2 regions of the Acidiphilium acidophilum genome follow, and region 1 is predicted to be linked to the other one. Evidence: riboswitches for the same ligand, from Rfam matches in the RefSeq annotation. Region 1 holds a riboswitch; the other holds the start of a gene.
The links. Region 1 has a riboswitch for cobalamin ahead of SIL87_RS04665 (HoxN/HupN/NixA family nickel/cobalt transporter). Riboswitches for the same ligand answer to the same signal wherever they lie in the genome.
Positions count from the first base shown of each region.

Region 2: another riboswitch for cobalamin. It lies ahead of SIL87_RS10030 (DUF1636 domain-containing protein); the one in region 1 lies ahead of SIL87_RS04665 (HoxN/HupN/NixA family nickel/cobalt transporter).

Region 1 is NZ_JAWXYB010000018.1:417,729-433,628, reverse strand. Features, by position in the region: gene SIL87_RS04720 (lysine--tRNA ligase) at 1-674, opposite strand, end outside; gene SIL87_RS04715 (GNAT family N-acetyltransferase) at 722-1,255, opposite strand; gene SIL87_RS04710 (RsmB/NOP family class I SAM-dependent RNA methyltransferase) at 1,266-2,546, opposite strand; gene SIL87_RS04705 (hypothetical protein) at 2,543-2,716, opposite strand; gene guaB (IMP dehydrogenase) at 2,722-4,221, opposite strand; gene SIL87_RS04695 (hypothetical protein) at 4,332-4,886, opposite strand; gene SIL87_RS04690 (hypothetical protein) at 4,997-5,251, opposite strand; gene SIL87_RS04685 (N-acetylmuramoyl-L-alanine amidase family protein) at 5,260-6,102, opposite strand; gene SIL87_RS04680 (DUF2177 family protein) at 6,308-6,727, shown strand; gene SIL87_RS04675 (hypothetical protein) at 6,778-6,978, opposite strand; gene SIL87_RS04670 (NADP-dependent isocitrate dehydrogenase) at 7,202-8,659, opposite strand; cobalamin riboswitch at 8,771-9,032, shown strand; gene SIL87_RS04665 (HoxN/HupN/NixA family nickel/cobalt transporter) at 9,067-10,122, shown strand; gene SIL87_RS04660 (hypothetical protein) at 10,151-10,390, opposite strand; gene SIL87_RS04655 (hypothetical protein) at 11,199-11,462, shown strand; tRNA gene SIL87_RS04650 (tRNA-Ser) at 11,593-11,684, opposite strand; gene SIL87_RS04645 (oligosaccharide flippase family protein) at 11,884-13,368, shown strand; gene rpmE (50S ribosomal protein L31) at 13,488-13,715, shown strand; gene SIL87_RS04635 (Hsp20 family protein) at 13,965-14,429, shown strand; gene SIL87_RS04630 (HlyD family secretion protein) at 14,492-15,454, opposite strand; gene SIL87_RS04625 (DUF1656 domain-containing protein) at 15,467-15,685, opposite strand; gene SIL87_RS04620 (FUSC family protein) at 15,682-15,900, opposite strand, start outside.
Region 2 is NZ_JAWXYB010000018.1:1,549,318-1,565,217, reverse strand. Features, by position in the region: gene cobN (cobaltochelatase subunit CobN) at 1-1,599, opposite strand, end outside; gene cobW (cobalamin biosynthesis protein CobW) at 1,603-2,646, opposite strand; gene SIL87_RS10030 (DUF1636 domain-containing protein) at 2,643-3,023, opposite strand; cobalamin riboswitch at 3,160-3,376, opposite strand; gene alaS (alanine--tRNA ligase) at 3,466-6,102, shown strand; gene SIL87_RS10020 (hypothetical protein) at 6,306-6,875, shown strand; gene ileS (isoleucine--tRNA ligase) at 6,877-9,792, shown strand; gene lspA (signal peptidase II) at 9,789-10,313, shown strand; gene SIL87_RS10005 (DUF3035 domain-containing protein) at 10,310-10,885, shown strand; gene SIL87_RS10000 (MFS transporter) at 10,939-12,150, shown strand; gene SIL87_RS09995 (ArsR/SmtB family transcription factor) at 12,151-12,546, opposite strand; gene SIL87_RS09990 (peroxiredoxin) at 12,543-13,220, opposite strand; gene recQ (DNA helicase RecQ) at 13,269-15,149, opposite strand; gene SIL87_RS09980 (PEP-CTERM sorting domain-containing protein) at 15,323-15,900, opposite strand, start outside.

The sequences.
Region 1 (15,900 bases):
CCATCGTAGATCGAGGTTTCGTGGAGCGTGCCGGTTTCGGGATCGCGCCAGGTGACGCTGCCGGCCTCGACATCGACCTCATCGATCGCGACCTGCATGACCACGCCGGTGCGCGGGTGCAGCGGCAGGAAGGGCGAATAGGTCGCGCGGCGTTCCGGTCCCAGGGTCGGGCGGATGATGTCGCGGATGATATCGTGGCGGGCGGCAACCTCACGGAGCGCATCGTTGAAGCGGCCCGACGTGTAGTAGTCGGTCGAGGAGGCGAATTCGTACTCGAAGCCGAAACTGTCGAGAAAGGCGCGCAGCCGGGCGTTGTTATGGGCACCGAAACTGGCATGGGTGCCGAACGGATCGGGCACGCGGGTGAGCGGCTGACCGATATACGACGCGAGCATTTCCTGCTGCGGCACGTTGCCCGGCACTTTTCGCAGCGCGTCCATATCGTCGGAAAAGGCGAGGAGCCGGGATGGCAGGCCGGTGAGCTTGGTGAAGGCGAGCCTGATCCAGGAGGTGCGCGCCACTTCCATGAAGGTGCCGATATGCGGCAGGCCGGACGGGCCATAGCCGGTTTCGAACAGGGCGCTGGTTTTGCCGGTGCGGGCGAGGCGTTGCGCGACCCGTTCCGCCTCGCGGAAGGGCCAGCTGGTCGGGGTCTTGATGTCGGGCTCGGTCATGCGCCGGGTTTAGGGTCGGGTTGCGGTCGGGTCAAACCGAAGCCGGATCAATCGAGCAGGGGTTCGATACTGGTCCAGCGATACGCCGCCTGCGGCACCGCGATACCGCCGACGCCCACAGTGCCATCCTCGGCATGGCGCGCCCCCATCCGGGCATAAAACCAGCGTGCCGGATTGTCGGACAGCACCCACACCAGCAGCGAGGTGCAGCCGCGTGCCGCGAGATGGGCGGCGGCGGTGCGGAGCAGGTGACGGCCGAGACCACGTTCGCGGAAATCGTCGAGCACGTAGAGGGTTTCAATCTCGCCCTCGGTGGCGTGGCCGCGCTGTCGCCGGGCGGTAACGAAGCCGACCACGCTGGCCTCACCCTCCGGCACCGCATCACTGCCCGAGGCGACCGCGACATGAACCACCCCGCCGCCCCGGATCACCCGGTCGTAATATCCGGCCTGTCGCGGTGCCGAGAGCCCGGTCAGCACCGGTTCGGGCAATACCCCGGCATAGGTGCTGCGCCAGCTCGCGACATGAACGAGGCCGATTCCGGCGGCATCGGTGGGTCGCGCCCGGCGCACCGCGATCATGCCGGTGCCCTCACGCAGCGCGCTCCATCCGGCAGGCGAAAAACCCGTCCGTACCATCGCGCGCCGGGGACAGGAGCAGGTAATCGCCCTGCAGATAGGCCGGGAACGCCGCGCCGACCGGGGCAATCCGGAACGAGGGGTAGCGGGCGAGAAAGCCCGCGACCTGACCCTGATTTTCGGCGTCCAGCAACGAGCATGTCGCATAAATGAGCGCGCCGCCGGGTTTGACCAGACGCTGCGCTTCATCGAGGATGGCGGCCTGCTTGACCACCAGCTCGGCCAGATCGGATTCTTTCAGCCGCAGCCGCGCATCCGGGTTGCGCCGCCAGGTGCCGGTGCCGGTGCATGGCGCATCGACCAGCACGACATCGAATTTACCGCCCTGCCGCTTGGTCCATTTATCACCGGGTTCGAGCAGATGGCGCTCGGCATTGTGCACCCCGGCGCGGCGGAGGCGCTTGATCGCGCCATCGAGCCGCGCGGGCGACACGTCGCAGGCGACGATATGGCCCTTGTTTTCCATCGTCATCGCGAGCGCCAGGGTTTTACCCCCGGCACCGGCGCAGAAATCCGCCACCCGCATGCCGGGTTGGGCCTGGGCCAGAAGTCCGACGAGCTGGCTGCCTTCGTCCTGAATTTCGACCAGCCCGTCACGGAACGGCTGGCTCGTCGTCACGCTCTGGCGCGGGGCGAGCCGCAGGCCCCAGGGGCTGAGTCGGGTCGGCTCCGCCTTCAGCTTCGCCTTGGCGAGCAGGCCGGTCGCCTCCTCGCGGGTGGTCTTCAGCAGATTGACCCGCAGATCGAGCGGGGCCGGCTGCATCAGCGCGGCCGATTCCGCCTCCAGCCGGTCGCCGAACCGCGCGCGCAGCAGCGGGACCACGAAATCCGGCATTTCCAGCCGCACCCCCTCGCCCATGTTCGGATGATCGAGCGTGTGCTTGTCGAGCTGTTCGAGCACCCGCCGCTCCTCATCCTCCAGCGCGGGCGGCGCGAAGCGTGAGCCGCCGAATTCGGCGGCGGCACGATGCACGGTGATCCCGTTGAGCACCATCAATGCCAGCACCATCAGACGCGGCGTCGGCGTCGCCCCGACCCGCTCGATCCACCAGCCGAGCCGGCGGCGGGCGCGCAGCACGCCCCAGACCGTCTCGCCGATATCACGCCGATCGCCACCGCCGATGAACCGGCGGGTACGCAGGAATTCATTGGCAACCGCATCGGCAGGACGACGATCGGCCTCGATCGCGCCGAGCAATTCGATCGCGGCTTGCAGGCGGCCTGCGGGGGTCAAGCCGAAAGACCTAAATCAAGGACGGAAGCACTTCTTTTTTTGTAAAAAAAGAAACAAAAAAACTCTGATTCGCCGGGACTGTGCCGACGAAACCGCCCGAGGCCCAAACCACCAAAAGTTTTTTGCTTCTTTTTTTCAAAAATGAAGCCTTCCCCTTCCCTTCCTGCCATCACCCTCAATCCTGCCGATAATTCGGCGCTTCGCGCGTGATCGCCACGTCATGAACATGGCTTTCGCGCAGCCCGGCCCCGGTGATCCGGCGGAAGGTTGCCTTGGTCTGAAGTTCGCCGATCGTGGCACAGCCGGTGTAGCCCATGCCGGCGCGCAGGCCGCCGACCAGTTGGTGCACCACCGCCGAAGTCGGGCCTTTGTAACCGACCCGCCCTTCGATGCCTTCGGGGACCAGTTTCAGATTGTCCTTGATATCCTGCTGGAAATAGCGATCGGCGGAGCCGCGCGCCATTGCGCCGAGGCTGCCCATGCCGCGATAGGATTTGTAGGAGCGGCCCTGATAGAGAAACACTTCGCCGGGGGCCTCGTCGGTCCCGGCGAGCAGGGAGCCGACCATGACGCAGTCGGCCCCGGCGGCGAGCGCCTTGACCATGTCGCCCGAGGTCCGGACCCCGCCATCGGCGATCGCCGGCACATCGGCGTCGTGGCAGGCGGCGGCGGTTTCCATCACGGCGGAGAATTGCGGCACACCGACGCCCGCAACCACACGGGTGGTGCAGATACTGCCGGGGCCGATGCCGATCTTGATCGAATCAGCCCCCGCCTCGATCAGCGCGGCGGCGGCTTCGGGGGTAGCGACATTGCCTGCGACGATCTGCACCGCATTCGATCGTTCCTTGATCCGGCTCACCGCGCGCATCACGCCCTGGGAGTGGCCATGGGCGGTATCGACCACGATGACATCGACCCCGGCGGCGATCAGCGCATCGGCCCGGGCCGCGCCATCCTCGCCCACACCGGTCGCGGCGGCGACGCGCAGACGGCCGAATTCGTCCTTGTTGGCGAGCGGATGGGTTTCGGCCTTGTCCATATCCTTGACCGTGATCAGCCCGACGCAGCGATAGGCTTCATCCACCACCAGCAGCTTCTCGATCCGGTGCCTGTGCAGCAGGTGCCGCGCCATTTCCGGGCCGACATCGGCAGGTGCCGTGACCAGATTCTCGCGGGTCATCAATTCGTAGACTTTCGAGCCGGGATCGGTCGCGAACCGGACATCGCGATGGGTCAGGATACCGACGAGGCGCTTGGTCTCGCGCTCGACCACAGGGACCCCGGAAATCCGGTACTGCGCCATCAACCCCTGAGCGTCCGCCAGCGTCTGATCGGGGTGGATGGTGAGCGGGTTGACCACCATGCCGCTCTCGAATTTTTTCACCTGACGGACCTGATCGGCCTGCTCCTCGATGGTCAGGTTCTTGTGAACCACCCCGATACCACCCTGCTGGGCCATGGCGATCGCCATCTGCGCTTCGGTGACGGTATCCATCGCCGCCGAAATGAGCGGAATGTTGAGCCGGATGCTGCGGGTCAGCCGCGTTTCGGTGCTGACCGCACTCGGCAGAACCTCGGAATAGGCGGGGACCAGCAGGACATCGTCAAAGGCAAAAGCCTCAACAATGCGCGCCAAGCCGCGGGGCTGGGTAGTGGAATTCATGGGAGCCATGGTGCATCCTTGCCGGTTTGCGAACCTTGGCGATCCCTACTATCGGGCCGTTGCGGTTCCGGCAAGGCCGGGGGCGCAAATCGCCCCCGCGCCACCGGCACGGCTATGCTTCAGCCCTGACGAACGGGATGAGCGGCAGCCGGAACCGGATAATCGGCAAAAAGTAGTTTGGAGGGCGGCGGCAGCGCATTCGCCGGCCGGGCCGGTGCGGCGGGCACCGGCGCGAGCGTCTGCCCCGGTGCTTTACCAAGCGCGGTCGGCAACGGCGCGCAGGCATTGCCGCTGCGGCGGACGAAAACCCGGGTCTGCCCGTTCGGGCCGGGGATGATCTGCATCTGCTCGCTGCAGACGCCGCCGGGTCCACCGACGCTGACCATCGAAACCTGCATCATGCCGCCGGGCAGCGCACCCGGGGCGAAGCTCGTGGGCAGCGGCAGCGGCGCGAAGGCGATGCGCTGCAGCATCGCCATCTGCTGCTGCATCTGTTGCTGCATCTGGGCGATCTGCTGGAAAAAGGCCGCCGGCATCAGCATCGGCATGGGCTGGGGCACAGGGGCGAAAACCACCGGAACCAGCACCGCCTGCGGGGCAGCGGGGGCGGCGGCGAAGCTGATGGCCGGCAGGGCCACCGCCGCAGCGATCAGGGACAATCCAGAACGGATCATGGCGCACGCTCCTATCGAGGGTTGACGGACTTTACAGAGAATTGGCGGCCTTCGGCGAAAAATCCAGCGGGATCTCCGCGTATTTCGTTCACATCCACGCGCGCGGCGGTTCAGCGCGGGGCGTAGAAATCGCAATAGCCGCGTGGGCCGACCGGCCCGGCGATCAATTGACAGCGTCCCGGCAGAGCCGGGTTCGGCGCGGGCAGATAGAACTGGCATGTCGCGCAATCGGCACCGCCGGGGCCCGGCGCCGCCTGATACTGGGCATCCTGACGGCTCGCGGGGTTATTGGCCACGCCGAGCCGGGTGGTGGCGAGCCAGACGAAACCGCCAAGGCCAAGGGTTACGCGGCGACGCTTGAGCATGACACAGGTTAAAGGTTGGCGACGGCGTGCTGCTTGGCGAGGAACCAGGCATCGACCGCCGCTTTCATCGACCCCGCGATACGCTGGCGGAACGCATTGGTCCGTAATGCCGCTTCGTCCTCCGGGTTGGACAGGAAGGCGGTTTCGACCAGAACGCTCGGGATCGCGGATGATTGCAGCACCGCGAAGGTCGCGTGGCGGGCGGGGTTTTGCAGCATGTCGACATTGCGGGCGAGCGCGCCAACCATTTTCCGTTGCAGCAACAGGGATTCCACCTTGGTGCTGTGCGCCATCAGGCTGAACAGGATGCGCCCGACCTGCGGCGAAACCCCCCGGAATGTCGGGTTGGAAATCCGCTCGACACTGTTTTCCAGACCGGCGATTTTGGCGGCGAGCGGGTCCGACGCCCGGTTGGAGAAGGTATAGACGCTGGCACCGCGCACCGTGGTATTGGGAGCCACCGAATTGGCGTGCATCGAGAGAAACAGGGCGGCCTTGTGCTTTTCCGCGATATCGACCCGTGTCTGCAGGGGGATGAAAATATCCCTCGCCCGGGTCATGCGGACCTCGTACCCGCCCCGTTCGAGCGCATGGCGCAGATCCCACGCGGCGGAAAGGGCGATGTCCTTTTCGTAGAGATTGCCATTGCCGATGCAGCCGGGATCGCGACCGCCATGGCCGGGATCGATCATGACGAGGCGATTGCGCGTGGCTTCGCGATAGGCGGCGGGCGTGATCATCGCCGCGCGGTCAGGTCCGGCGGCGCGGGCCAGTGCCGATTGCATCCAGAGCGGCAGGCTGATCGTTGCCTTGACCCCGGCATCAAGCATGAAACGCCGTGAAAATGCCATCGTTAGTCTCCCGAAGCGAACAAAATGCTGTTCCAAGCTGACGTGCCACCAATTTATCAGCAACGCACGTTAAAACATTGAGATTAACAGGGAGTTGATCGACCCGATCGAGGTATCCCGCCGATCAGGGGGTTGCGAAGGGTCGCAACAACTTGCGGCGGGCAGGACCGCGCCATATGCAGGAGGGGAACATCATGGATCAGTTATGCGCGGACGCTTGGGACTCTATCTGGCGACATTGATCGCCTATCTGCTGATCGATGCGGTGTGGCTCACCCTCACCAGTTCGGCGATCTATCGGGAGACGCTCGGCGACATCATGCTGGCCGGGTTCAAACCGGTGCCGGCGATCGCGGTGTATTTGTTGCAGGTGCTCGGTTTGATGGTGTTCGTGATGCCGCGCGCGCGCGCCAGCGGGCGGGTCAGTTCGGCACTGATTTACGGGGCGGCGTTCGGGGTCTTCACCTACGGGCTGTACGATCTGACCAATCTCGCGACGCTGAAGCACTGGACGGTGGCACTCGCGATCACCGACATCGTGTGGGGCGGCGTCGTTTCGGGTCTCGCCTCGATGATCGGGTGGCTGGTCGCCGGACGGATAACGCGGCAGCGGCTGTTCAAGTAAAAGCCGCCCGGGATTGCCCCGGACGGCCTTCGGTCACGCGTCGTTATCAATCAGCCTTTGGCGTGTTGGCCGGATTTCTTGTGAGCTTCGGTCGAATGCTTGTGCGCGCTCTCCGAATGAGTATGCGCCTTCTGCGAATGTTCCGCACCCGTCTTGTGATCGCCCTTGCCATGATGCTCGGCTGCGGTGTGGTGAGCCTTGGCAGCGTCTTCGTGAGCTTTGGCGGCTTGTTTGTGACTGGCTTCGGCCATGATGGTTCTCCTCGTTGGTTGTTGTTCCGCAAATTGCGGTGATCCCGGAAGAGTTCCGCCCCGGGCGACGAGATCCGAAAGGAAAGGGGTAAGTCGGCCCTGACCAATGCTGATCGTGGCGCAATAGTTCGGGCCGAAGCGGCGCCGAAGCAATGCACGAGGCGGTTACAAATATTTAGGAACGTACACCGAATATTGTCGGGACACTGATCGACTTCTGCAACTATCCTTCGCCCTGCGGTCGCTCGAACGCATCCTTCCCGTCGAACCGCTGCAGTTTTTCGACATGCATCCACGAGTGTTTCTGGCCGATCCGGCCAACGAGGTCGGCGATGCCCTGGGGCGGATTGCCCTCGGCGGGGGTGAGCAGCATGAACCGGCAATCGAAATGATCGACCAGGAAGGTCTGCCCTCCGGTCGAAGGCCACACCTGAACCCCGCGATTGGAGATCGATTCCAGCCGCAGCGCGGTGCCTTCCGCGATGGCGGTGAGCGAATGGCCGAGTTCGGCGGCAGAGAGTTCGGTTTCGATAAACACGTCGATCCCGAGGAGTTCGCGCGATTTCGGCTCGGTATGTGCGGTCAGGTTGGGCCACGGGGTGAGTTTCAGCGGGCGATACTCACGGGACGGCAGATTGCTGGTGCGGCCCAGATTGGCGATCACCTGACCCACGAATTTCTCGGTGCCGACACCGTGGCCGCGCGGCGAAAGATCGCCGGTGAGGTTTTCGCCTTCGGCGAGGGTGATGAACAGCGCCTGCTCGATCGTGGCGGCGACCTCGAACGCCCCGATGTGGCGGAGCATCATGATCGCGGCGGAGAGCAGGGCGGTGGGATTGGCAAGGCCCTTGCCGGCGATCTGCGGCGCCGAACCGTGGACCGCCTCGAAGATCGCGGCATGGTCGCCGAGATTGGCGGAAGGCGCGATGCCGAGCCCGCCGACCAGTCCGGCGGCAAGGTCGGAAATGATGTCGCCGTTCATGTTCGATGTCACGATGACGTCGAATTGCTCGGGGGCAATCACGAGTTGATGGGCGCAATTGTCGATGATGATGTGGTCCTGCGCGATGGCGGGATATTCGGGACCGACCGCTTCGAACACCCGTTTCATCATGCCCTCGGTGAGCTTCATGATATTTGCCTTGGTGGCGCAGGTGACTTTCCTGCGGTCCTCCGCGAGAGCGAGGCCGAAGGCGGCGCGGATGATGCGCTCGCAGCCCGGGCGGGTCATGAGTTTGAGGCACTGCGCGACATCGGGCGTCTGCATGTGCTCGATGCCGGCATAGACGTCCTCGACGTTTTCACGGACGATGACCATGTCGATGCCCCGCCCGGTGAAGGGGGTCTTGATGCCGGGCAGTTCGCGGACCGGGCGGATATTGGCGTAGAGTTCGAAATGCTTGCGCAGCGTGACGTTGGCCGATTTCGCGCCATAGCCGACCGGGGTTTCCAGCGGGCCTTTCAGCGCGAGGCGATTTTTCGCGATACTGTCGAGGGTTTCGCGTGGCGCGCCGGAAGGGATGCCCTTCCTGAAGACTTCGGCACCGGCCTCGGCGATCTCCCACTCGATCGGCGCTCCCGCCGCCTCGAAAATGCGTCTTGTCGCCTCGAAGACCTCAGGGCCGATACCATCGCCCGGCATGGCGGTGACGCGGGTTGTGGCGGGATGAGCTGCGGTCATCGGTAATCCCCTTTTTTATTCGATGAACCACCTATACGACGCACCACCGCACGGCGCTACCGCAGTGCGGCATGGGTGATGTTCTCCTGTGGCGCCGGGCGCGCTTCGTGCTAGGGTCGGCTGGTCGATGGTCCCGTGCGAGCGGGTGAAAAGGGAATATCGTGCGCTCCGGCGGAACCAGTGGTTCGGGGGCAAGTCGGTAGCTGCCCCCGCAACTGTCAGCGGTCAGTCGGCGGTCCGTCCGTTCGCCATGATCTGGCGACGGGTCACTGAGCCGAGGGGTTCGGGAAGGCAGGACCGGCGATGATGCATCCGGCGTCGGCCGGGTGCGGCAACCGCGAGCCAGGAGACCTGCCCTCGTCGCGCCAACCATGCCGCCGGGCGGGGTGTTCCGGAGGCGGATGACGATGATGATCGAAACGCTGCGACGGATTTTCCGCGATCAGGGCACCGATGTGCGGGCCAAGGTGAGCGGCATTTATCTGTTCCTGATCGCGTTCAATCTGGCGGCGGCGGCCTACGCGCTGATCGCGTTCCGTGATCGCCCGATCCTGATGGGAACCGCCTTGCTCGCCTACGGGTTCGGGCTGCGTCACGCCGTGGATGCCGATCATATCGCCGCGATCGACAACGTGACGCGCAAGCTGATGCAGGAGGGCAAGCGCCCGGTCGCGGTGGGGTTTTTCTTCTCGATCGGGCATTCGGCGGTGCTGTTCATCGGCACGCTGATCGTCGCGGTAACGGTGATGCAGGTTTCCGGCCGGTTCGACCGGTTCAACGATTTGGCCGGGATCGTCGGCACGGTGGTCTCCGGCGTGTTCCTGCTGGTGATGGCGATCATGAACCTGATGATCGCGCGTTCGACCTACCGGATCTTTCGGCACGTGAAGGCGGGCGGTGCCTATGACGAGGATGATTTCAACGTCCTGTTGAACAGCCGGGGACTGATCGCGCGGCTGCTGCGGCCGCTGTTCCTGCTGATCGAACATAGCTGGCAGATGCTGGGGGTGGGGTTTCTGTTCGGCCTCGGCTTCGACACCGCAACCGAGGTCAGCCTGTTGACGGTGGCTGCGGCCGAGACCGGCAAAGGAATGCCGGTGTGGTCGATCCTCGCGTTTCCCGCGCTGTTTTCGGCGGGAATGTCACTGATCGACACGACGGACGGGGTCCTGATGCTGGGCGCCTATGGCTGGGCCTTCGTCAAGCCGATCCGCAAACTCTACTATAACCTGACGATCACCCTGGTTTCGGTCGCGATCGCGCTGCTGATAGGCGGCGTGGAAACCCTCGGGCTGATCGGCACGGAATTCGGCCTGCGCGGCTGGTTCTGGGGTCCGGTGGCGGGGCTGAACGGGCATTTCGGGCTGCTGGGGTTCGGGATCATCGGAATTTTCGTCGTGGCCTGGGTGGTTTCGGTGGTGGTGTACCGGATGAGCCGGCTGGACGAGCTTGAGGTGGGGTAACCGTGCGGCTGGCCGGGCGCTGATGATTTCAATCATCCGCCCCGACCAGATACAGCATCGGCCGTGGGGCAGTGCGCGGCGCATCGGCCGCGGCGCCCCCGCCCGCGATGACGCGCGGCTGGAAACTGCGCCGGTTCACCGCAGGCGTCGCAGGCACCGCAGGCAGGGCGTTGCGGCGATTTTCCCGATGCAACAGCACCGCAACGACCCCGTGAGCGATCGCGACGACGGCAACGATAAGGATCGGCAGATAAAGGAAGGCCAACATGCGACGATCCGCCGCCGGTCAGGGCGACGACCTTTCAACATCGAGGCACCGCGAGTCAGCGGCGGAAATCAGGCTGGGAAGGGGGTAGACGGAGCCGACAGATCAGGCGGTGAAATGGCCGCGCGTCGTTCCGGTTTTCGTCATCCCGAAGGGCGAATGATCAACTGCCAACACTCAACCCTCCTGCAAGAATGAAACGATGGCGTGTGAGTAACAACTGCGTCCTGCACTGTCCAGCAAAAATTCGATGCACGAGCGATGTTTTGTTCACGATGCGGTATCTGGCTCCCCGGGAGGCGGGAAGGACTGTTTAAGATTGACACGAAACGCGCGCCACCCCTTAAATCGATCCGTGAGACCGCCGGACATCAAACCGTCCGGTTCGCGCTCACGACATGTCGATACGTCCTTGAAACATAAATAATGCCGGCAGACGGCGAGGTGACATATGGGTTGGATGAGGGTGACACGAGGTCTATCGGCCTGTTTCATTGCGACGGGTCTGGCCGTAATGGCCCTTCCGGCATCGGCGCGGGCACAATCGTTCAGTCCTTTTCCAGGGTACGGCATGCCGATGGGTATGGGATCGCCAATGCCGGGTTATGGCATGCCGATGGGCATGGGATCACCAATGCCGGGTTATGGCATGCCGATGGGCATGGGATCACCAATGCCGGGGTACGGCATGCCGATGGGGATGGGATCACCCTTTCCAGGATACGGGTCACCCATGGGCATGGAATCACCAATGCCGGGATACGGTATGCCGATGGGTATGGGATCGCCCTTTCCGGGGTACGGATCACCCATGCCGGGTTATGGAGCGCCGTTTCCCGGCTACGGAACGCCGTGGTCCGAATATGGCGCGCCGATGGGCCGGTCATCGCCGTGGTCGGGCTATGGCGGGGGACCATGGAACGGATATGGCGGGCCATGGAACATGGGCGGCGTCAACTTCCGGATGCCCCGTTTCGGGCCGTTCGGCGGCTATGGCGGGCCGTTTTCCGCTTGGAGTTGCTGTCCGTTTTTCGGCAATGGCTGGTCGGGCGCGCGTCCCGGGCCGTCATGGTAGCCCATCGGCACGGTTCCGGGGAAACCCGGAGCCGCTGACCGCCGCAATGAACCGCCGGCGTCACGGTGCTTTGCGAGCACGCGACCAAAAACAGCGAGAAACTGCTGCCACACGTTGCTGATTGTAAGGATGGCGGAGGGGATGGGATTCGAACCCACGAGACGGTTTAACCCGTCTAACGGTTTAGCAAACCGCCGCCTTCGGCCACTCGGCCACCCCTCCGCCGGGGTACACGGCGTATGCAGGGGCGGTTCTAGTGACGGTGGGGCGGTTCGTAAAGAGCGGGTTGCGGAAGATAACGCCGGGCCATCGCCAAACTTGAATAAATTGTTATATTCCGTTCATGCAGACCGGTACAACCGCATGACCGTCCAGCACAACGGGCACAATTCAAGGGTGTCGGGCTCATGAGGGCGCGGGCATGAGCTTGCGGCGCGGCGCGGCTCACGGCGCGGCCTGGAATTTCGCCACCGCGGTAGGGGAGCGCAGCATCGGGTTCGCCGTGCTCGCCATTCTGGTCCGCCATATCACGCTCGCCGATGTCGGGCTGATCGCCATCGCCTCCGCACTCTCGGAAATCGGGCGCATGATCACCACAGGCGGCTCGGGGGAACAGGTGGTTGCCTCCCCCGGTGACCGGACGGTGGAAGCCGGCGCATTCTGGGCCCAGTTTATTCTCGCCGCTGCAATCGCTGGCTTGCTGTTCGTCGCGGCCCCGGTTCTGGCACGCGCCTATGGTGCCCCCGCGCTGTCATGGGTCACGCGCGTTCTGTCGGTCAATATTATCCTCGGAACCTTCCTGGTGGTGCCCTCGGCGCGGCTGGTGCAGAATTTCGGCTTCCGGGCGCTCAGCCTGATGTCGCTGGGCTCGACGATTCTCGGCGGCACGGTCGCTTTGGCGCTGGTGTTTTCCGGTCGCGGGCTCGATGCGCTGATCGCCCAGCGGATCGTCGGCATCACCTTCTACGCCGCCGCCGCCTCGATCACCGCGCGCTGGTACCCGCCGGCGTTTCCCTCGCTCGCCGCGATCGGGCGGGCCTTGCGGTTCAATATCCCGATGATGGGGGCCGCCTTCGTCGATTACGTGGCCGCGACCGGCTATGTCGTTCTCATCGGCATCCGCATGCCGGTGGCCGCCGTTGGCGAGTTCCGGATCGCCCAGCGCCTCGCCGAGGTTCTGCGCGAGCTCACGGTTTTTCCCGCGAGCAAAGTGTTCCTCCCGGTCTTCGTTGCGGTCCGCGACGATCCGGATCGCCGTTTCGCGGTCGCGCGCTCGCTGGTGGATGTCCTTGCGATCGGGTCGCTGGCGGCAGCGGCGGTCGCGGGGGCGGTGGCGAAACCGGTCGTGGTGCTGATGTTCGGGGTGCGATGGGCCAGCTCCGCCCCGGTATTCGCCGCGCTCAGCCTGATCGTTCCCGCGGCGGCAGTCTACGCCTTCGTCAACCCCATGCTCACCGCCCTGCGCCGGCCCGTGCTGGTTTCCGTATTCGCCGCGATCAATGCCGCGAGTACGGCACTGGCCGCGTGGTTCGCCGCACCCGAAGGATTGTTGATCCTGGCCTGGACCCTTGCGGCCCGTGGCCTTCTGACCGCGATCCTGTTGCTGCCGGCTCTCTCGATCGGGATCGGCCGACCCGCCTGGCCCTTGCTGCGGCTGTTCACCGCGCCGTTCATCGCCCTGATCGCGGCGCGGGTGGCAGCCGCCGCCCTGGTGCCGGTTCTGGTGCAGCAATCCGGGCTGGGCATCGTCGCCATGTTCAGCCAACTCGCGGTGGGCGGCATCATCGCCGCATCGGTCTTCCTGGGCACGCTCGCCCTTCTCGCCCCCCGGCGGATCGGCACGTTGCTGGGCCAGCTCACCAGCGCCTTCCGCCGGGTCCCCGTGGTGGCCGAACCGGTCGGATGACGGTGCCGGAGGTGCTGCCTCGCCGGGTCGCATGGCTGGGGCCGCTTGCCTTCAGGACCGCGCCGGGTTAAGCGACCCGCCGAATGACCGGTCGGCATCGGTCGCCCCAGGAGAGTACGATGAAAGCGAATATCCACCCCGAATATCACGAGATCAACATCATCATGACCGATGGCACCGCCTACACCACCCGGTCGTGCTACGGAAAGGCGGGGGATACGCTACGCCTCGACATCGATCCCAAATCCCATCCGGCATGGACCGGCCAGCACCGGGTCATGGATACCGGCGGTCAGGTCGCCAAGTTCAACAAGCGCTTCGCCAGCATCGGCGCGCGCACCAAGTAAGCGCCTTTCCTGCCCGTTTCGGCCCGCCGCGATCTGCCCTGCAGGTCGCGGCGTTTTGCGCTGGGGGAAAAATCGGCGCGGCGGGCCGAAACCCTCTTGAACACCTCCCCTGCCTTTCCTTAATATCGAACCGAAGGATGCCATTGGGTCCTTCAGCGTCCGGAAGTTCCTCGGGAGCTTTACGGGCATCACCACGGGTTGGTCATCGTGACAATCCGCCACACGACCTTGCTTTTTGAGGAGGTTTACATGACTCTCGATTTCTCTCCCCTGTTTCGCTCCGCGATCGGTTTCGACCGGCTCCAGCAACTGCTCGATGCGGTGCCCGATGCGAGCGCGACATCCTATCCGCCCTACAACATCGAGAAGCTCAGCGCCGAAAACTATCGGCTGACCATGGCGGTCGCCGGCTTCCGCGCCGAGGATATCGAAATGACGGTGAAGGAAAACAACCTCATCATCGCCGGCAAAATCGGCAACGAGTCGCCGAAGGGTGAAACCCTGTATCGCGGCATTGCGGCCCGGGCGTTCGAACGTCGCTTCGCGCTGGCCGATCACATGGTGGTCGAAGGCGCATCGCTCGAAAACGGCCTGCTCCATGTCGCGTTGAAGCGCGTCATCCCCGAAGCGCTGAAGCCGCGCCGGATCGCGATCACCAGCGCCCCGGCGCCGGTGCCGACCATCGAGCAGGACAGCCAGAAACTGGCCGCCTGACCGATCCCGCTGACCGGACCGAGCCCCGCATCACCCGATGCGGGGCTTTTTTCGTTGGGGGCTTACCGGTGGGCACGATGCGGCACGATCCGCACCGTCGCGGTCATTCCCGCCGCCAGAAACAGATCCGCCGGCACCCTGCCAAGCGCGATATGCACCGGAATTCGCTGCGACAGCCGCACCCAGGAATAGACCGGGTTAACCACAGGAAGCCCGCCCGCCGAATTCTGCGCATCGGTCACCGAAATCCCGCGCCCGATCCCCTGCACGGTACCGTGCAACACCTGGTCGGGGTCGGCGAGTAACCGAATGGTCGCCGCCGCGCCCGGATGGATCATCGGCAATTCGGTCTCCTCGAAATAGGCGGTCACCCAGATATCATGTTCGTCGACCAGCGTGATCGCCGGCGTGCCCGCATGCGCGTAATCGCCGGCGTGCAGGGTGAGGTTGGTGATCGTGCCGGTCACCGGCGCATGCACCACGGTGCGTTTCAGGTTGAGCAGAGCCTGCGCAAGCCGCGCCTTGTCCCCCGCAACCGCCGCCTCGGCTGCCGCCGCCGCCGCCGCGGTGTTGCCCTGGGATTCGGCGGAAACGGCAATCGAAGGCAGGCGCGCACGCCGGGACGCATCCGCCGCCTTCATCCGCGCGATCGCTTCATCCGAGGCCAGCGCCGCCTGCGCCTCGGCAACCGCGTTGATGAAATCGGCCGGATCGATCCTCATCAGAACCTCGCCCTTGTGGACGATCTGATTGGCATGGACCGCAACGGAGACGATCGGGCCGGAAATCTGCGGCGCGACCGCAACCGCATAGGCCCGCACCCGCGCATCGCGGGTCCAGGGCGTGGCGTCATAGCGGTGCCATGCCAGCACGGCGAGCCAGATCGCGGCAATCACCACGATCAGCGTCGCCAGAACCGAAAACAGCGGTTTGTAAGGGCGCGGCGGCGCGGCGGCTGCGGGCTGAGAGAGCGCCGCCATAACCTGCGGCCCCGGAATCGTCTCGCGATGAAGAAAATCGAGCATCGTGGTTTCCGATCAGATCGAAGGCATCGCGAGGATCAGTCCCGCCGCGACGCATCCGAACATTGACAGTATGAAAAGTGGCCAGTTCCAGACCATCCGGTCCACCCCGGCCCGTGCAAGCAGACGGCGCAGAAGGTCGGTGACCAGCACGGCGAGCAGCAGCATCGGCACCGCCGGCTCGATCCCGATACCGAACACGGAAAATTCGGCCAGTGGCGGCAGAATACTCATGTCGGCCGCCGCACGAGTTCACGGATCGGCACGAAGCCGAGAAACGCCGCCACCGAGACCAGCACCCCGGCCATCATCGCGAAATCGGTATTCAGCGCGCTGCCCAGATCGAAATTGAGGCTGTTGGAGGGATCGGCCGCCAGAATGAACGCGAGATTATAGCCGGTCGCCGGCCCCTGGGTGCGCGGATCGGCCACGCCGAGCCCGCCGAGCAC
Region 2 (15,900 bases), 1.1 Mb from region 1:
CGCCGCCGCCTTGCCCGGCAACCATTCCAGCGTGCCATGCGTGCCCATATGCACCACCGCATCCACGCCCTCGATCAGGCGCAACCACAAATAAAACGCGATATACTCATGGCAGGGCGGGCAATCCGCATCGTGATACCCCGCCTTCCGGTCAACCCCGCCCCGATCCGGCTGCACCGCAATCACGGCAGCCCCGCACCGCACCAGCCGCGCCTCAAAATCCCCGACCCGATCCGCCGGATCACCCCAGACCTCGATCATCCGCGCCCGCACCGACCCCGGCAGATCCGCAAACAACCGCCGATACTCCGCACAGGTCAGAAACCGCACACCCGGGCCCCGGCCCAACGCCTCGGCGAGCCCCGCCGCCGCAACCCTCCCGCACCGATACCCCGCCGCCGCCAACCGCGTCAGAATCTCCTGCAGACTCGCGAAACTATCCAGCCCCACCGCATGAGCCACCTGCCCCGATGCCGCCCCGCCAACCCCCGGATAATCCGAAACGATCAGCCCGATCCGCCGCTCCCCCGCCGTCCTTTGCGCGAGCCGCACCCACCCCGCCGCCCGATCCGCCGCCAGCGCCACGCCCTCAGCATCCGCCCGGTTGACCACCCGCGAAAACTCAAGCCCCGCCAGCGTCTCCGCCTCGGCCTTGAACGAGATCGCCGTGGTCGACAGCCGCCCATCCAGCTCCGGCAGCGCCACCTGCATCGCCAGATCGGCCTGCGAAACCCCGCGAAACCCCGCCCGCCACGCCTCGATGAACTGCCCGGACAAAATCACCTGCAACACGCTCACCCCCGCCGCATCCAGCGGCGATCCCGCCTCGTCGCGCGCCGAAAACCCGGTCGCATTCAGCACCACCAGCGGCGCGACCCGCGCCAGCCGCTCCCGCACGAACCGCGCCGACTCCGCATCTTTCAAACTCGCCACGAACCACGCTTCCGCCGGCATCCCCCGCGCCGCCAGCGCCGCCAGCAGCGCCTCCACCGGCTCGACATCCCCGGCCAGCAGATGCGACCGATAGAACACCACCACCGCCACCGCATCCGCCGCTTCCCGCCACACCCCCGCCTGCGCCAACTGAGCCGGTGCCGCCTGCACCGCGTCCCCCACCCCGGCCAGATGCGCCATCACCCCCAGCGCCGCCGCGCAATTCGCAGGCCCGCCGATCCGCAGATAATCCGCAAGCCGCCCCCGGATCGCGCCATCCACCGCCCCCACCGCAGCCAGCCGCGCATCCACCCGCCCGTCCCCTTCGAGCATCACCAGCGCAATCCCCCGCGCCGCACAGCACGACGCCACCTCCTCGACCCCGTAGCGCCAGTATTCCACCCCCCCGAGAATCCGCACCACCACGCATTTCGCCCGCGCGATCACCTGCTCGACATATAAATCCACCGAAAGCGGATGGCGCAGCCGCACCAGATTCGCGAGCCGCAACCCCGGCCGCACCGCCATCCCCCGCCACGCATCCGCCATCGCCCCCAGATCCGCATCGGAAAACGACAGAAACACCAGATCCGCCGGGCTCTGGCCCAGATCGACCGCCTGCGCCTCCTCATCCAGCGTCGCCGTCTCGCGGACCAGCAGATGCATCGCTCAGCCCGCGATCGCCGCAATAATCGCCGCCCGGTCCATCCCGGTCCGCCCGATCACCACCACCGCCCCGTCATGCCCCTCGCCCGGTCCCCAGACCCGATCGAAATGATGGCCGAACCGCGTCCCCACCCCCTGCACCGCCAGCCGCATGCTCCGCCCCATCACCGGTACGAACCCCTTGATCCGCAGAATGTCATGCGCCGCCGCCACCGCCCGCAACCGCCCGACCAGCGCATCCGCCGACGTCACCGGCGCCACGCTCACCGTGAAACTGTCGAAATCATCGTGCTCATGCGCGCCATCCTCGGCATCGTGATGCGAAGGCCGCGCCGCCAGATCATCCTCCGCCGCCGCCCCGATCCCCAGCACGACCAGCGGATCGAGCCGCCCCTCCCGCGCCGTCACCAGCTTCACCCCGCGCGGCACCGCCGCCTCGATCTCGGCACGCACCCGCGTCAGCTCGACCTCGGTCAACAGATCCTGCTTGTTCACCACGACCAGATCCGCCGCCCGCAGCTGATCCTCGTAAACCTCCGCCAGCGGATTATCATGATCCACCGAAGGGTCCGCCGCCCGCTGCGCCGCCACCGCCGCCGGATCATCGGCAAACCGCCCCGCCAGCACCGCCGGCCCGTCCACCACCGCGATCACCCCATCCACCGTCACCCGCGTCCCGATCCCCGGCCAGGTGAACGCCTTGAGCAGCGGCTTCGGCAGCGCCAGCCCCGACGTCTCGATAACGATATGCTCCGGCGGCACCGCCCGATCGAGCAGCGCCATCATCGTCGGAATGAAATCATCCGCCACCGTGCAGCACAGGCACCCGTTCGCCAGCTCCACGATATCCTCCTCAGCACACCCTTCGATCCCGCAACTCCTCAGCGTCTCGCGATCGATCCCCAGCGTCCCGAACTCATTGACAATGATCGCAATCCGCCGCCCCCCCGCATGCGCCAGCAAATGCCGCACCAGCGTCGTCTTCCCCGCGCCCAGAAACCCGGTGATGATCGTCGCCGGAACCTTCGCCGTCGTGGTCGCACTCATTCCGCCGCCTCCTGATATGAAATGTCGTAAGCCGGAAACCGCGCCAGTATCATGTCCTTCAGCGATTCCGCCCGCCGCGACGGCATGATCGTCCCGGTCTTCGAGGCCGCGAACGACCGCGCATAATCCAGCAGATCCCCCGCCATCTCCGGCCGCAACCCGCCCAGCAGATACGTCCACTTCCCCGGCATCGAAATCGTCGCCGCACACCCGCGCTCGCACGTGGCGAGGCACTCAACCCCGCGCAGTTCCACCGGCCCGCCCAGCGCCGCCATCGCCTCATGCAGCAGCGCCCCCATCGGCACCCCGCCCGGCTCCAGCGGCAGCCCCGCCCGGCACGTCACACAAACATGAAAACAGGGAACACGCGCGCTCATCGGACCTCCGGACATTCTCACACGGCAGATCACTGACCGTCCCGACCCCGCGCGCAGGACCGAAAGACGACGTTTTCACGCGTCGTTGCCCACAGGACACCCCGCCCGGGACACGGACAGCCCGAACCGGAAACACCTCCGGCCCGGCGATGGCAGGTCTCCTGGCTCGCAGCGTCGGGATCATCGAAATCCCCGGTCCCCATCGCCTTCCCGGAAACCAAACCGGTCCCCAGTGGCATCATGATGAAAACCACGCCGCTTACAGTTGCGGGGGCAGCCGTGGCCTGGGGTCGCCCCGCACCACGTTCCCTATTCACCTTTCTCGCGAAAGGACCATCTTGCCCGATACTATGCCCCAACCCCGCCCGCGGCAAGATGACAGCGAAGCCATGAAGCGGTATGCGGTACTCCACCTCCGATTTCAGGGATATCCGGCCACTCCATGACCTCCAGTAACGACATCCGCGCGACCTTCCTCGACTATTTCGCCCGCAACGGCCACGAAATCGTCCCCAGCGCCCCGCTGGTCCCGCGCAACGACCCCACCCTGATGTTCGTCAACTCCGGCATGGTCCCGTTCAAGAACGTCTTCACCGGCCAGGAACGCCGCGACTATCTCCGCGCCACCTCCGCCCAGAAATGCGTCCGCGCCGGCGGCAAGCACAACGATCTCGACAATGTCGGCTACACCGCCCGCCACCACACCTTCTTCGAAATGCTCGGCAATTTCTCCTTCGGCGATTATTTCAAGGAACAGGCGATCACCCACGCCTGGACCCTCCTGACCCGCGATTTCGCCCTCCCGAAAGACCGCCTCCTCGTCACCGTCTATCACTCGGACGACGAAGCCGCCTCCCTCTGGCGCAAAATCGCGGGCCTCCCCGAAGACCGCATCATCCGCATCAAAACCGACGATAATTTCTGGCGCATGGCCGATATCGGCCCCTGCGGCCCGTCCTCCGAAATCTTCTACGATCACGGCCCCCACATCGCCGGCGGCCCGCCCGGCAGCCCCGAGGAAGACGGCGACCGGTTCATCGAAATCTGGAACCTCGTCTTCATGCAATACGTCGAGGACGCCGCAAAAACCCTCACCCCGCTCCCCCGCCCCTCGATCGACACCGGCATGGGCCTCGAACGTTTCGCCGCGATCATGCAGGGCAAGCACGACAATTACGACACCGATACCCTGCGCGCCCTCATCCTCGCCTCCGCCGAAGCCTCCGGCACCGACCCGGACGGTCCCCACAAAACCAGCCATCGCGTCATCGCCGACCACCTCCGCGCCACCGCCTTCGTCATCGCGGATGGCGTGCTCCCCTCCAACGAAGGCCGCGGCTACGTCCTCCGCCGCATCATGCGCCGCGCCATGCGCCACGCCCACATGCTCGGCCAGCGCGACCCCTTCATCTACCGCCTCGTCCCCGCCCTGATCCGCCAGATGGGCGTCGCCTACCCCGAACTCCCCCGCGCCGAACCCCTCATCGTCGAAACCCTCAAACTTGAGGAAAGCAAATTCGCGACCATGCTCGAACGCGGCCTCGCGCTGCTCGACGATGAAGTCGCCCGCCTCGGCGCCACCGCCCCGCTCCCCGGCGCGGTCGCCTTCAAACTCTACGATACGTTCGGCTTCCCGCTCGACCTCACCGAAGACGCCCTGCGCGAACAGAACCGCACCCTCGATCGCCCCGGCTTCGACACCGCCATGGCCGAACAACGCGCCCGCGCCCGCGCCGCCTGGGCCGGCAGCGGCGATGCCGCCACCGAAACCATCTGGTTCGACCTCAAGGAAACCCTCGGCGCCTCCGAATTCCTCGGCTATTCGATGGAAGATTCGGATGCCACCATCACCGCCCTCATCGTCGATGGCCAACCCGCCCCCACCGCCACAACCGGCCAATCCGTCGCGATCATCCTCAACCAGACCCCGTTCTACGCCGAATCCGGCGGCCAGGTCGGCGATACCGGCACCCTCACCGCCGAAAACCTCCTCATCCGCATCACCGACACCCAGAAAAAAGCCGGCGACCTCTTCATCCATTACGGCATCGTCGAATCCGGCACCGCCACCCTCGATCAGACCATCCACGCCACCATCGACCACACCCGCCGCACCGCCATCCGCGCCCACCACTCCGCCACCCACCTCCTGCACGAAGCCCTCCGCCAGGAACTCGGCCCCCACGTCACCCAGAAAGGCAGCCTCAACGCCCCCGACCGCCTCCGTTTCGACATCTCCCAACCCCGCCCGATCACGCCCGACGAACTCCGCACCGTCGAACGCGCGGTCAACGCCCGCATCCGCGAAAACACCGAAGTCGAAACCCGCCTCATGACACCGGATGAAGCGGTCAAACGCGGCGCCATGGCCCTGTTCGGCGAAAAATACGGCGATGAAGTCCGCGTCGTCGCCATGGGCAAAGGCGATGCCACCAAATCCGCCTACTCCATCGAACTCTGCGGCGGCACCCACGTCACCCGCACCGGCGATATCGGCGCCTTCCGCATCCTCGCCGAATCCGGCGTCGCCGCCGGCATCCGCCGCATCGAAGCCGTCACCGGCAGCGCCGCCCTCACCGCCATCGAAACCGACGCGGACCTCCTCGCCACCGCCGCCGCCACCCTCAAAATCCCCGCCACCGAACTCCCCACCCGCCTCAACGCCCTGCTCGACGACCGCAAACGCCTCGAACGCCAGATCGCCGAACTCCAGCGCAAACTCGCAACCGGAGCCAGCGCCGCCGCCATCGAAGATATCGCCGGCATCAAACTCGCCGCCCGCAACCTCGGCGACGTCGCCCCCCGCGACCTCAAATCCATCGCCGATTCCATCCTCAAATCGATGGGCTCCGGCATCGCCGCCGTCATCTCCACCGCCGAAGGCAAGGCCAGCATCGTCATCGGCGTCTCCGAAGACCTCACCAAAACCCACAACGCCGTCACCCTCGTCCGCGCCGCCGCCGAAGCCCTCGGCGGCAAAGGCGGCGGCGGCCGCCCCGACATGGCCCAGGCCGGCGGCCCCGACGCCACCCAGGCCGAAGCCGCCCTCGATGCTATCCGCGCCGCTCTCGCGGCGTGACCCATTGTTAGGGAAGGCAAGGGAAAAGAAGGGTTCTTTTTTGCAAAAAAGAACCAAAAAACTTTCTTGAATCTGGGTCCGTGCGCTCTGAAACGCCCGTGCCCGGAGGAGCGAAAGTTTTTTGCTACTTTTTTTCAAAAAAGTAGTGCTTCCTTCCTATTGCCCACTTTCTCACCCCCCACCCCCTGTGATGAATAGGGTGCGTGTCCAGCAATGCGCCGTCTCACCCTCTTACCCATGCCGATGTGATCGGCCGGATCATCGAGATCCTCGAAGGGCTCCTCGCGGTTCTCGCGGCGCAATACCCTGACGGCAACCTGACGACCGGCGTGCTCCGCCTCACCTGCCGCCACCTCGCAGCCTACCGCGCCAGCAACGACAACCCCATCGCACCCGCGCTCGCCGCGCCCATGCCCATCCGGTCCGGCGCACCCGCACGCCGTCGCACCCGCACCGCACAGCACCGCCCGGCATCACCCGCCCACCCCGCAACCACGCGCGCGACTTCACCTCATGCGCGCCCCGACCATCTGTCCGCACGCCCACGCCCGCCCCGACGATTAAAAACCCTCAAACCCGCCGCCTCCAGACACGCCCATATCGTTACGATATCGCAACATATTGATCCCTCGAAACCCACCCGACTTGACCGCCACGCCCCCACCCTCGCATATACCTCCCATGGAAAGACGGACCGCCCGGCGAATTATCCGCCCGGCCCTGCACTAAGGGCCGGGTCCTCCAACTCACCCTCCCTCCCTGCCGGAGCCTGACATGAACGACGTCCCCGCCGAGCGCGACTACCGCGCCACCGTCTTCCTCCCCCGCACCGACTTCCCGATGCGCGGCGACCTCCCCAAACGCGAACCCGAAGCCCTCGCCCGCTGGGAAGCCATGGGCCTGTTCGCCCGCCTCCGCGCCGATGCGGCAGGCCGCACCCCCTTCATCCTGCATGATGGCCCGCCCTACGCCAACGGCAACCTCCACATCGGCCACGCCCTCAACAAAATCCATAAGGACGTCATCAACCGCGCCCGCCAGATGGCCGGCTACGACGCCGACTACGTCCCCGGCTGGGACTGCCACGGCCTGCCGATCGAATGGAAAATCGAGGAACAATACCGCAAGGCCGGTAAAAACAAGGACGATGTCCCCATCCTCGCCTTCCGCGCCGAATGTCGCGCCTACGCCGCCAAATGGCTCGACATCCAGGCCGCCGAATTCAAACGCCTCGGCGTCGAAGGCAACTGGGCGCACCGCTACGCCACGATGGATTTCCCCTCCGAAGCCGCGATCGCCGCCGAAATCCACAAATTCGCCGCCAACGGCGCACTCTACCGTGGCCTCCGCCCCGTCATGTGGAGCCCGGTCGAAAAAACCGCTCTCGCCGAAGCCGAAGTCGAATACCAGGACAAAACCGACACCGCGATCTGGGTGCGGTTCAGGATTTCGAATCCCGTATATGAAGGAAGCGGATATCCGTTAAGCCGTCCATGGGACAATGCTTCAATCGTGATTTGGACGACGACCCCATGGACAATACCGGGTAATCAGGCAATCGCATACAATCCCCAAGCATCATACGATCTCATTGTCGTTGATGAAATTGAACCGGGCTCTGCCGCTATAGTAGGTGAGGAACTGGTTGTTGCCACTGATCTACTGGACAGCTTCAAAAAGGCAGCCGGTATCGTCCATGCACGCAGTTTTGGCAGCGTGTCTGGTGACGTCTTTAAGACGTTCCACTGCCAGCACCCATTTCATACTCATAATTATCCACTACCGGGGATCATGGGAAAATCCGGCGAAGGTGCACGCCTCCCCGACCGGCTTCCCGGCCATGTCAGAATGCTACCGGGTGATTTCGTAACCACGGATGCTGGCACCGGATTTGTTCACATGGCCCCGGCCCACGGCGAGGACGATTTCTTCCTCTGCCGCGAAAACGCCATTGGCGTCCCCGAAACCGTGAACGACGACGGCACCTACGCGGCAGACGTTCCCCTCTTTGCCGGAATGCACGTCTATAAAGTCGCCAACGCCGTCTGCGACGCGCTCACCGCCACCGGCACCCTCCTCAAACGCGAGGAATTCCGCCATTCCTACCCCCATTCCTGGCGCTCCAAAGCCCCGCTGATCTACCTCGCCCGCCCCAACTGGTTCATCCGGATGGACGGTCCCGAACACATCCGCGACAAAGCCCTCGCAGCCCTCGACGCCACGCGCTTCGTCCCCGAAGCCGGGCGCAACCGCATCCGCTCGATGGTCGAATCCCGCCCCGACTGGTGCATCTCCCGCCAGCGCGCCTGGGGCGTGCCCATCGCCATCTTCGTCCACAAAACTGACAAATCCATCCTCAACGACCCCGAAATCTTCGCCCGCACCCGCGCCATCTTCGAGGCCGAGGGGGCCGATGCCTGGTACGCCCGCCCCGCCGCCGACTTCCTCGGCAATGCCTACAACCCCGAGGATTACGAACAGGTCTTCGACATCGTCGATGTCTGGTTCGAAAGCGGCTCGACCCACGCCTTCGTCCTCGAAGCCCGCGGCATGCCCTGGCCCGCCGATCTCTACCTCGAAGGCTCGGACCAGCATCGCGGCTGGTTTCAGGCCTCCCTGCTCGAATCGGTCGGCACCCGTGGCATCGCCCCGTTCAAGGCCATCGTCACCGATGGTTTCGTGCTCGACGAGCAGGGCCGCAAAATGTCGAAATCCCTCGGCAACGTCACCGCCCCGCAGGAAGTGATCGACCTTTACGGCGCGGACATCCTCCGCCTCTGGGTGATGAACGCGGATGTCCATAACGATCTGCGCATCGGCAAGGACATCCTGAAACAGCAGGCCGATCTCTACCGCCGCATCCGCAACACCCTGCGCTGGCTGCTCGGCAGCCTCGATGGCTTCACCCAAGCCGAAATCCTCGATCGCACCGCCATGCCCGAGCTTGAGCAATACATGCTCCACAAACTCGCGGTGCTCGACGCCATGCTCCGCCGCGCGGTCGATACCCATGACTGGACCGGCGTGTTCCCCGCCATCCACCAATTCTGCAACAACGACCTCTCGGCTTTCTATTTCGACATCCGCAAGGACGCCCTCTATTGCGATGTCCGGCTCGATGCCGAAGGCCATCAGGTCCGCCAGAGCGAAACCCGCCGCGCCTGCCGCACCGTGCTCGACCTCATCCACCGCTGCCTCACCACCTGGCTCGCCCCGGTCCTGCCCTTCACCGCCGACGAAGCCTGGCGCGCCCGCTTCGGCGAGGCCGAATGTGTCCACCTCGCCCCATTCCCGACCATCCCGGCGGACTGGCGGGACGATGCGCTCGATGCCGGCTGGTCCGAGATCCGCGCCGTCCGCAAACTCGCCAACACCGAGCTTGAAAACGCCCGCCGCACCGGCGATATCGCGGCCTCCCTCCAAGCGAAAATCACCCTCACCTTGGCGGTCGATGCCCCGCTCGCCCTGCAAAACGTCGATTGGGCGGAACTGCTGATCACCTCGGATGCCGAAACCCTGGTCGCGCCCGATGAAGCCGGTGCCGGCACCGCCGCCCCGCTGCGCGCCTTGCCGAAGGTCGAGATCGCCCCCGGCACCAAATGCGCCCGCTGCTGGAAAATCCTCCCGGAAGTCGGAACCAACCCCGCCCACCCGACACTCTGCCGCCGCTGCTGCGAGTTCGTCGAATGAACCGCCGCCTCGCCGGACTCCTCATGGCCCTCGTGGTCCTCGCCGCCGATCAGGCGTCGAAATACTGGGTGCTCTACGATCTGCACCTCCCCGAGCGCGGCATCGTCAAAATCCTGCCGGTCCTCAATTTCGCGATGGTCTGGAACCACGGCGTCACCTTCGGCATCCTCGCGGGCGACAACGCCACCCTCATGCTGATCGTGGTCGCCGCCATCGCGGTCATCGCCCTCTCGATCTGGCTCTGGCGCACCGCCTACCTCACCACCACGCTGGCACTCGGCGCGATCATCGGCGGCGCGATCGGCAACATCATCTCGCGCGTCGAATACGGCGCGGTGGTCGATTTCATCGAGGCCCATATCGGCCCCTACGAATGGTATGTCTTCAACGTCGCGGACGCCTCGATCGTCTGCGGCGTCGCCACCCTCATCATCGAATCGATGGTCCGCAAGGACACCCCCGCCCCCACCGCAACCCCTCCCTTGCCCACCTCCGCGCGCGGCGATAGAGAGGCTCCATGAATCGCACCAAGCAAGCCGCACCGCTCGCCCTGATCGTCCTCGCGGCCGCAACCCTCGCGCTTGCCGGGTGCAGCGATGCCTCCAAAACCTTCGGCCTCGACGTCACCCCGCCGGACGCCTTCTCCGTCGCGACCGAAGCCCCGCTCTCGATGCCGCCCAACCTCACCCTCGCCGCACCCCAGCCCGGCGCGCCCCGGCCCCAGCAGATTTCATCCTCGAAACAGGCCGAGGAAGTCCTCGCCCCGCAAACCGCTTTGGCCAATGGCGACACCACCATGGGTCCCGGTCAGGAAGCCCTGCTTGAGGCCGCCGGCCCCACCCCGCCCGCCGGCATCCGCGCCTCGGTCAACCGTCAGGCCGAGCTCGAAAGCCGCAGCCCCGGCTTCATCTCCTCCCTGATGTCCTTCGGCGGCAGCGCCAAAAGCGGCAACGCCGTGCTCAACGCCGGAGCCGAACAACGCCAGTTGCAGGAAAACGCCGCCCTCGGCACCCCGGTCAATAACGGCCCCACCCCGGTCGCCCAGCCAAACCACCCCACGACGCTGCTGGGCCGGGTTTTCAGCATCTTCTGAGCCCGCGCCCCGCGCCGGTTGAACCCGGCGCGAACAAGGTCATATCCCACGCCATGTCGAACAATCAGACGAACGAACCAGCCGCCCCCACGGCCGGGCTGGTCGCGCTCTACGCCATCGCCGCCGGCGCGGTCGTCGCCAACCTCTATTACGCCCAGCCGCTGGTCGGCCTGATCGCCCCCTCGCTTCATCTGCCCAAATCCATCGCGAGCCTTCTGGTCACCTTCACCCAGCTCGGCTACGCAACCGGCCTCCTGCTTCTGGTCCCGCTCGGCGACCTGATCGAAAACCGCGCCCTCAGCACCCGCCTGATCGCCGGCGCCGTCATCGCCCTCGCCTTCGCCGCCGCCGCCTGGACCTGGCCAATCTTTCTCGCCGCCGCCCTGCTGATCGGCCTCTGTTCCAGCACGGTTCAAATCCTCGTCCCCATGATCGCGACCCTCACGCCGGATAAAACCCGTGGCCGCGTCGTCGGCAACGTCATGGGTGGCCTCGTCTTCGGCATCCTGCTCGCCCGCCCGGTCGCGAGCCTGATCGCCTACACGATCGGCTGGCGCGCCGTCTTCGCCCTCTCGGCAGCGGGCATGGCGATCCTGTTTCTGGTCCTCCGCCGCAAACTACCCCGCGTCGTCCCCAAATCGCGCGAACGCTACGGCGCGCTCATCCTGAGCATGTTCAAACTCTACGCGACCGAACCCACCCTCCGCCGCCGCGCCGCCTACCAATGCGCCGCCTTCGGTGTGTTCAGCCTCTACTGGACCGCCGTGCCGATCTACCTCACCGAACAATTCCACTACACCCAGTTCGGCATCGCGGTCTTCGCGCTGGTCGGTGCCGCCGGCGCGATCTCGGCCCCCCTCGCCGGCCGCCTCGCGGATGCCGGCTACGGGCGGATCGGCAGCGCCGTCTCCCTCGCCCTCGTCCTCGCCTCGTTCGGCATCTCGGCTCTCGGCGCGGACCTCCACAGCGTGGTCCTGCTGGCCCTTGCCGGCGTCGCGCTCGATTTCGGCGTCCAGGCCAACAACGTCCTGGGCCAGCGCGCGATCTACGCCCTAGCCCCCGAACTCCGCGCCCGGCTCAACGGCGCCTACATGGCCGCCTTCTTCGGCGGCGGCGCGCTTGGCTCGGCACTCGCGAGCGCGCTCCTGATCCACGGCGGCTGGCCCCTGGTCGCGCTGGTCGGTGCCGCCGCCCCCGCCGCCGCCCTCGGCTATTTCACCCTGAACGAGCTCCGCCGCCGCACCCGCCCGCAGCCCGCGACCTGATCAGCGCCGCTTGCCCACGGTGGCGAACATCGCGACCTGCCGATGCGCCGGTGGCGCCGCGGGCGTCGGGGGTGCCGCCTGCGATGCCTCGTTCTGAATAGGCTCCCCGCCGAACCCCACCAGCAACGCCGCGATCAGGCGCTTCTGTTCGTCATCGGCGATACTGTAAATCATCGCCCGCGAATCCCGCCGCGCGGTCACCAGCCCTGCATCGCGCAATTCGGCCAGTTGCTGCGACAAATTGGGCTGGCGGATTTCAAGCGCGGACTCAAGGTCGCCCACCGCCTGCTCGCCGTGGAGCAGATACAGCACGATCCGCAACCGCACCGCATTGGCCAGCGAACGCAGCACCTGCGCCGCCTTGACCACATCGATCGGCTCCGCAACCCCGCTCATGCCCGTTTCGCCTTCAACGCAGGCGTGGTGGGCAGCGGCCCGGTCCGGTAATACCAATCCTGCCCCGGACCGGTGGGCGCATAAAGCCCCTCCGCCGATTGCGGCGGCGGCATGATCACGTCATCGCCGGGCCGCCACCCCGCCGGGGTCGAGACATGATGGGCATCGCTGGTCTTGAGCGCGGTCACCAGCCGGAGCAGTTCATCGATATTACGCCCCGTGGTCATCGGGTACCACAGGATCGACCGAACCACGCCGATCGGATCGATCACGAACACCGCGCGGATCAGCGCGGTATCCGGCGCATGCGGCGCGATCATGCCGTAGCTCCGGGCGATCACCATCGATGGGTCCTCGATCACCGGAAACGGAATCTCGACCCCGAACTGCATCTTGATGCTCCGCAGCCAGGCGAGATGCGAATAGAGACTGTCGACCGACAAAGCGAGCAGCGCGCAGTCGAGGGCCGCGAACTGATCGGCGGCGCGGGCGAAGGCGATGAACTCACTGGCGCAGACCGGGGTGAAATCCGCCGGATGCGAAAAGAACAACAGCCACTGCCCCCGGTAATCCGACAGGGCACGCATACCCATCGTGGTGCGGGCCTGAAATTCAGGTGCCTGATCGTGCAGTTGCGGGGGATGGATCGGTTCGGCGGACGGCGTCAATGTCATCATCTGTCCCTGAAGGGGCCTCGTGCGGTGGTCATACTTAGATTATAGCTAAATTGTTAATTTGTGAATGCCAATTTCTCGTGCGCCGGCTAAAGTTTCAAGGATCGCATCGCCGTAGCGCTCGATCTTGCTGCGCCCCATGCCCGGAATCGCTTCCATCTCGCTCCGGCTGCGGGGCTTGACCGAGGCCAGCGCGATCAGGGTCGCATCATGGAAAATGACATAGGCCGGAACGCCCTGCGCGGTGGCAAGCTGTTTCCGCCTGGCCCGCAACGCCTCGAAAATCGCCTCCGACCCCGGTGCCGCCCCGGCTGGGGATAGCGGGCGCGGACGCGACGATCGCCCCGCGACCGTCTTCTCCGCCGGTTTGTCCCGCCGGAACTGCACGCTCTCGGCACCGCGCAGGATCGGGCCGGACAGCTCGGTGGTGCACAAGGCGCCGAACTGGTCGTGATCGACCGCGACGATCCCGGCCACCACCATCTGACGGAACACCGAGGCCCATTGCCTGCGATCGAGCTCAACCCCGACGCCGAAGGTCGGCAGCTTGTCGTGACCGAACCGGATGATCTTTTCCGTCGCGGTGCCGAGCAGCACATCGGTCAGATGACCCACGCCGAAGCGCTGGCCGGTGCGCAGGACCGCCGAAAGCGCCTTGCGGACCGCCAGCGTGGCATCCCAGGTCTCGACCGCGGTGACGCAATTATCGCAATGGCCGCAATTCATCGGCGGCGCTTCGCCGAAATGCAGCAGGATGGCGCGGCGCCGGCATGAGGCGGTCTCGCAGACCCCGAGCAGCGCATCGAGCTTGCTGCGCTCGACCCGCTTGACCGCCTCCGGCGCATCGCCCTGATCGATCATCCGGCGGCGCAGCGTCACGTCCTGCAAGCCGTAGAGCAGCAGCGTCTCGGCGGGCTGGCCGTCCCGCCCGGCGCGTCCGGTTTCCTGATAATAGGCTTCCAGGCTCGACGGCAGGTCGAGATGCGCGACGAACCTGACATCGGGCTTGTCGATCCCCATGCCGAAAGCGATGGTCGCGACCAGCACCAGCCCGTCATCGGCAAGGAACGCATCCTGACGGCGGCTGCGCAGGCCCGATTCCAGTCCAGCATGATAGGCGAGCGCGTTGATCCCCTGCGCGGTGAGCCAGGCGGCGGTTTCATCCACTGTGGCGCGGCTGAGGCAGTAGACGATGCCGCTCTCGCCGGGGTGGCGCTTGAGAAACGCCAGCAATTGTCGCTTCGGTTCGGTCTTGAGCGCGATGTTGTAGAAAATATTCGGCCGGTCGAAACTCGCGAGAAACAGCCGGGCATCGCCGAGATCGAGCCGGCGGCGGATATCCTCGCGGGTCTGGGGATCGGCGGTTGCGGTCAGGGCAAGGCGCGGCACGCCGGGAAACCGCGTGCCCAGGGCGGCGAGCTGGAGATATTCCGGCCGGAAATCGTGTCCCCACTGGCTGATGCAATGGGCTTCGTCGATCGCGAACAATGCGATGTCGATTTCGGCCAGCATATCCATGAAGTCGGGCGACACCAGCCGCTCCGGCGCGACGTAGAGCAGATCGAGCCGGCCAGCGCGGAGATCGGCCCGGACCCGGGCGCGCTCCCCGGCATCGAGGCTCGAATTGAGCGCGGCGGCCCGGACGCCGAGCTGGCGCAACGCCTCGACCTGATTGCGCATGAGCGCAATGAGCGGCGAGACCACGATCCCGACGCCGTCGCGGCAGAGCGACGGCAATTGATAGCAGATCGACTTGCCGCCGCCGGTCGGCATCAGGATGAGCGCATCGCCGCCGGCCACGACATGACGGACGATCTCGCTTTGCTCGCCGCGAAACCCGCCATGGCCGAAAACGGTGTGAAGGATCTGTTCAGGCTGGCGGGAGGTTGTCGCCGATCGCATGTCGTCCGGGATGATCAGGGCCTCCATCTGCCGTTTGCCCCACTTGGTCAGCGACTCGGTGGGGTGCGGTCCGTATGGTGTCCGCTGCCGCTGCTGCGATGTCAATTGCCGCCGGGGCGAGATATCAGGGTCGGAGGCGGAACGAAGAACGGGTCCGCCGCAGCGGACCCGTCAATCCGAACACCGCTTCAGGAAGGCGATCAGATGATGCGGCGGCGGCGAACCACGGCAAGACCGAGCAGCCCGGAAGCGAGCAGAAGCAACGAACCGGGCTCCGGAACGTCCGTCAGTGTCGCGCTTGCGGAGAAACTGCCGGAATCGGTGCCGAGGCCGAGATTGTTATTAGTCCCGACGGCAAAGATGCCGGAGGCGCCCGAAGAGGACGATGAGTCGACGTGGTAGTAGTAGCTGAGGCTGAACCCATCGTAACTGACACTACCGGGATTCTGCCCGCTGAGCAGGATGGTATCGATGACCGTGACCAGAGCCGGATCGTAGGCGGTGGTCCCGCCGATCGACAATGCTTCGATCGCGCCGGTGAGGTTGCCGAGGGAACTGGTAAACACGCCGGAGGTACCGCTGAGGACCGGCGTGTTACCGACATAGATGGCACCGCCGAGGGTCAGATTATACGGTGTGGTGGATGAGGGGAAATCGTTCGAGAAGCTGAAGTCGCCTGTGGCGTAATTTGTATAGGTTCCGTTGAGGCCGCTAACCGACGCTCCGCCGCCACCAACTGAAAAACTGCCGCTGGTCAAACTGACCGATGCCGTCATCG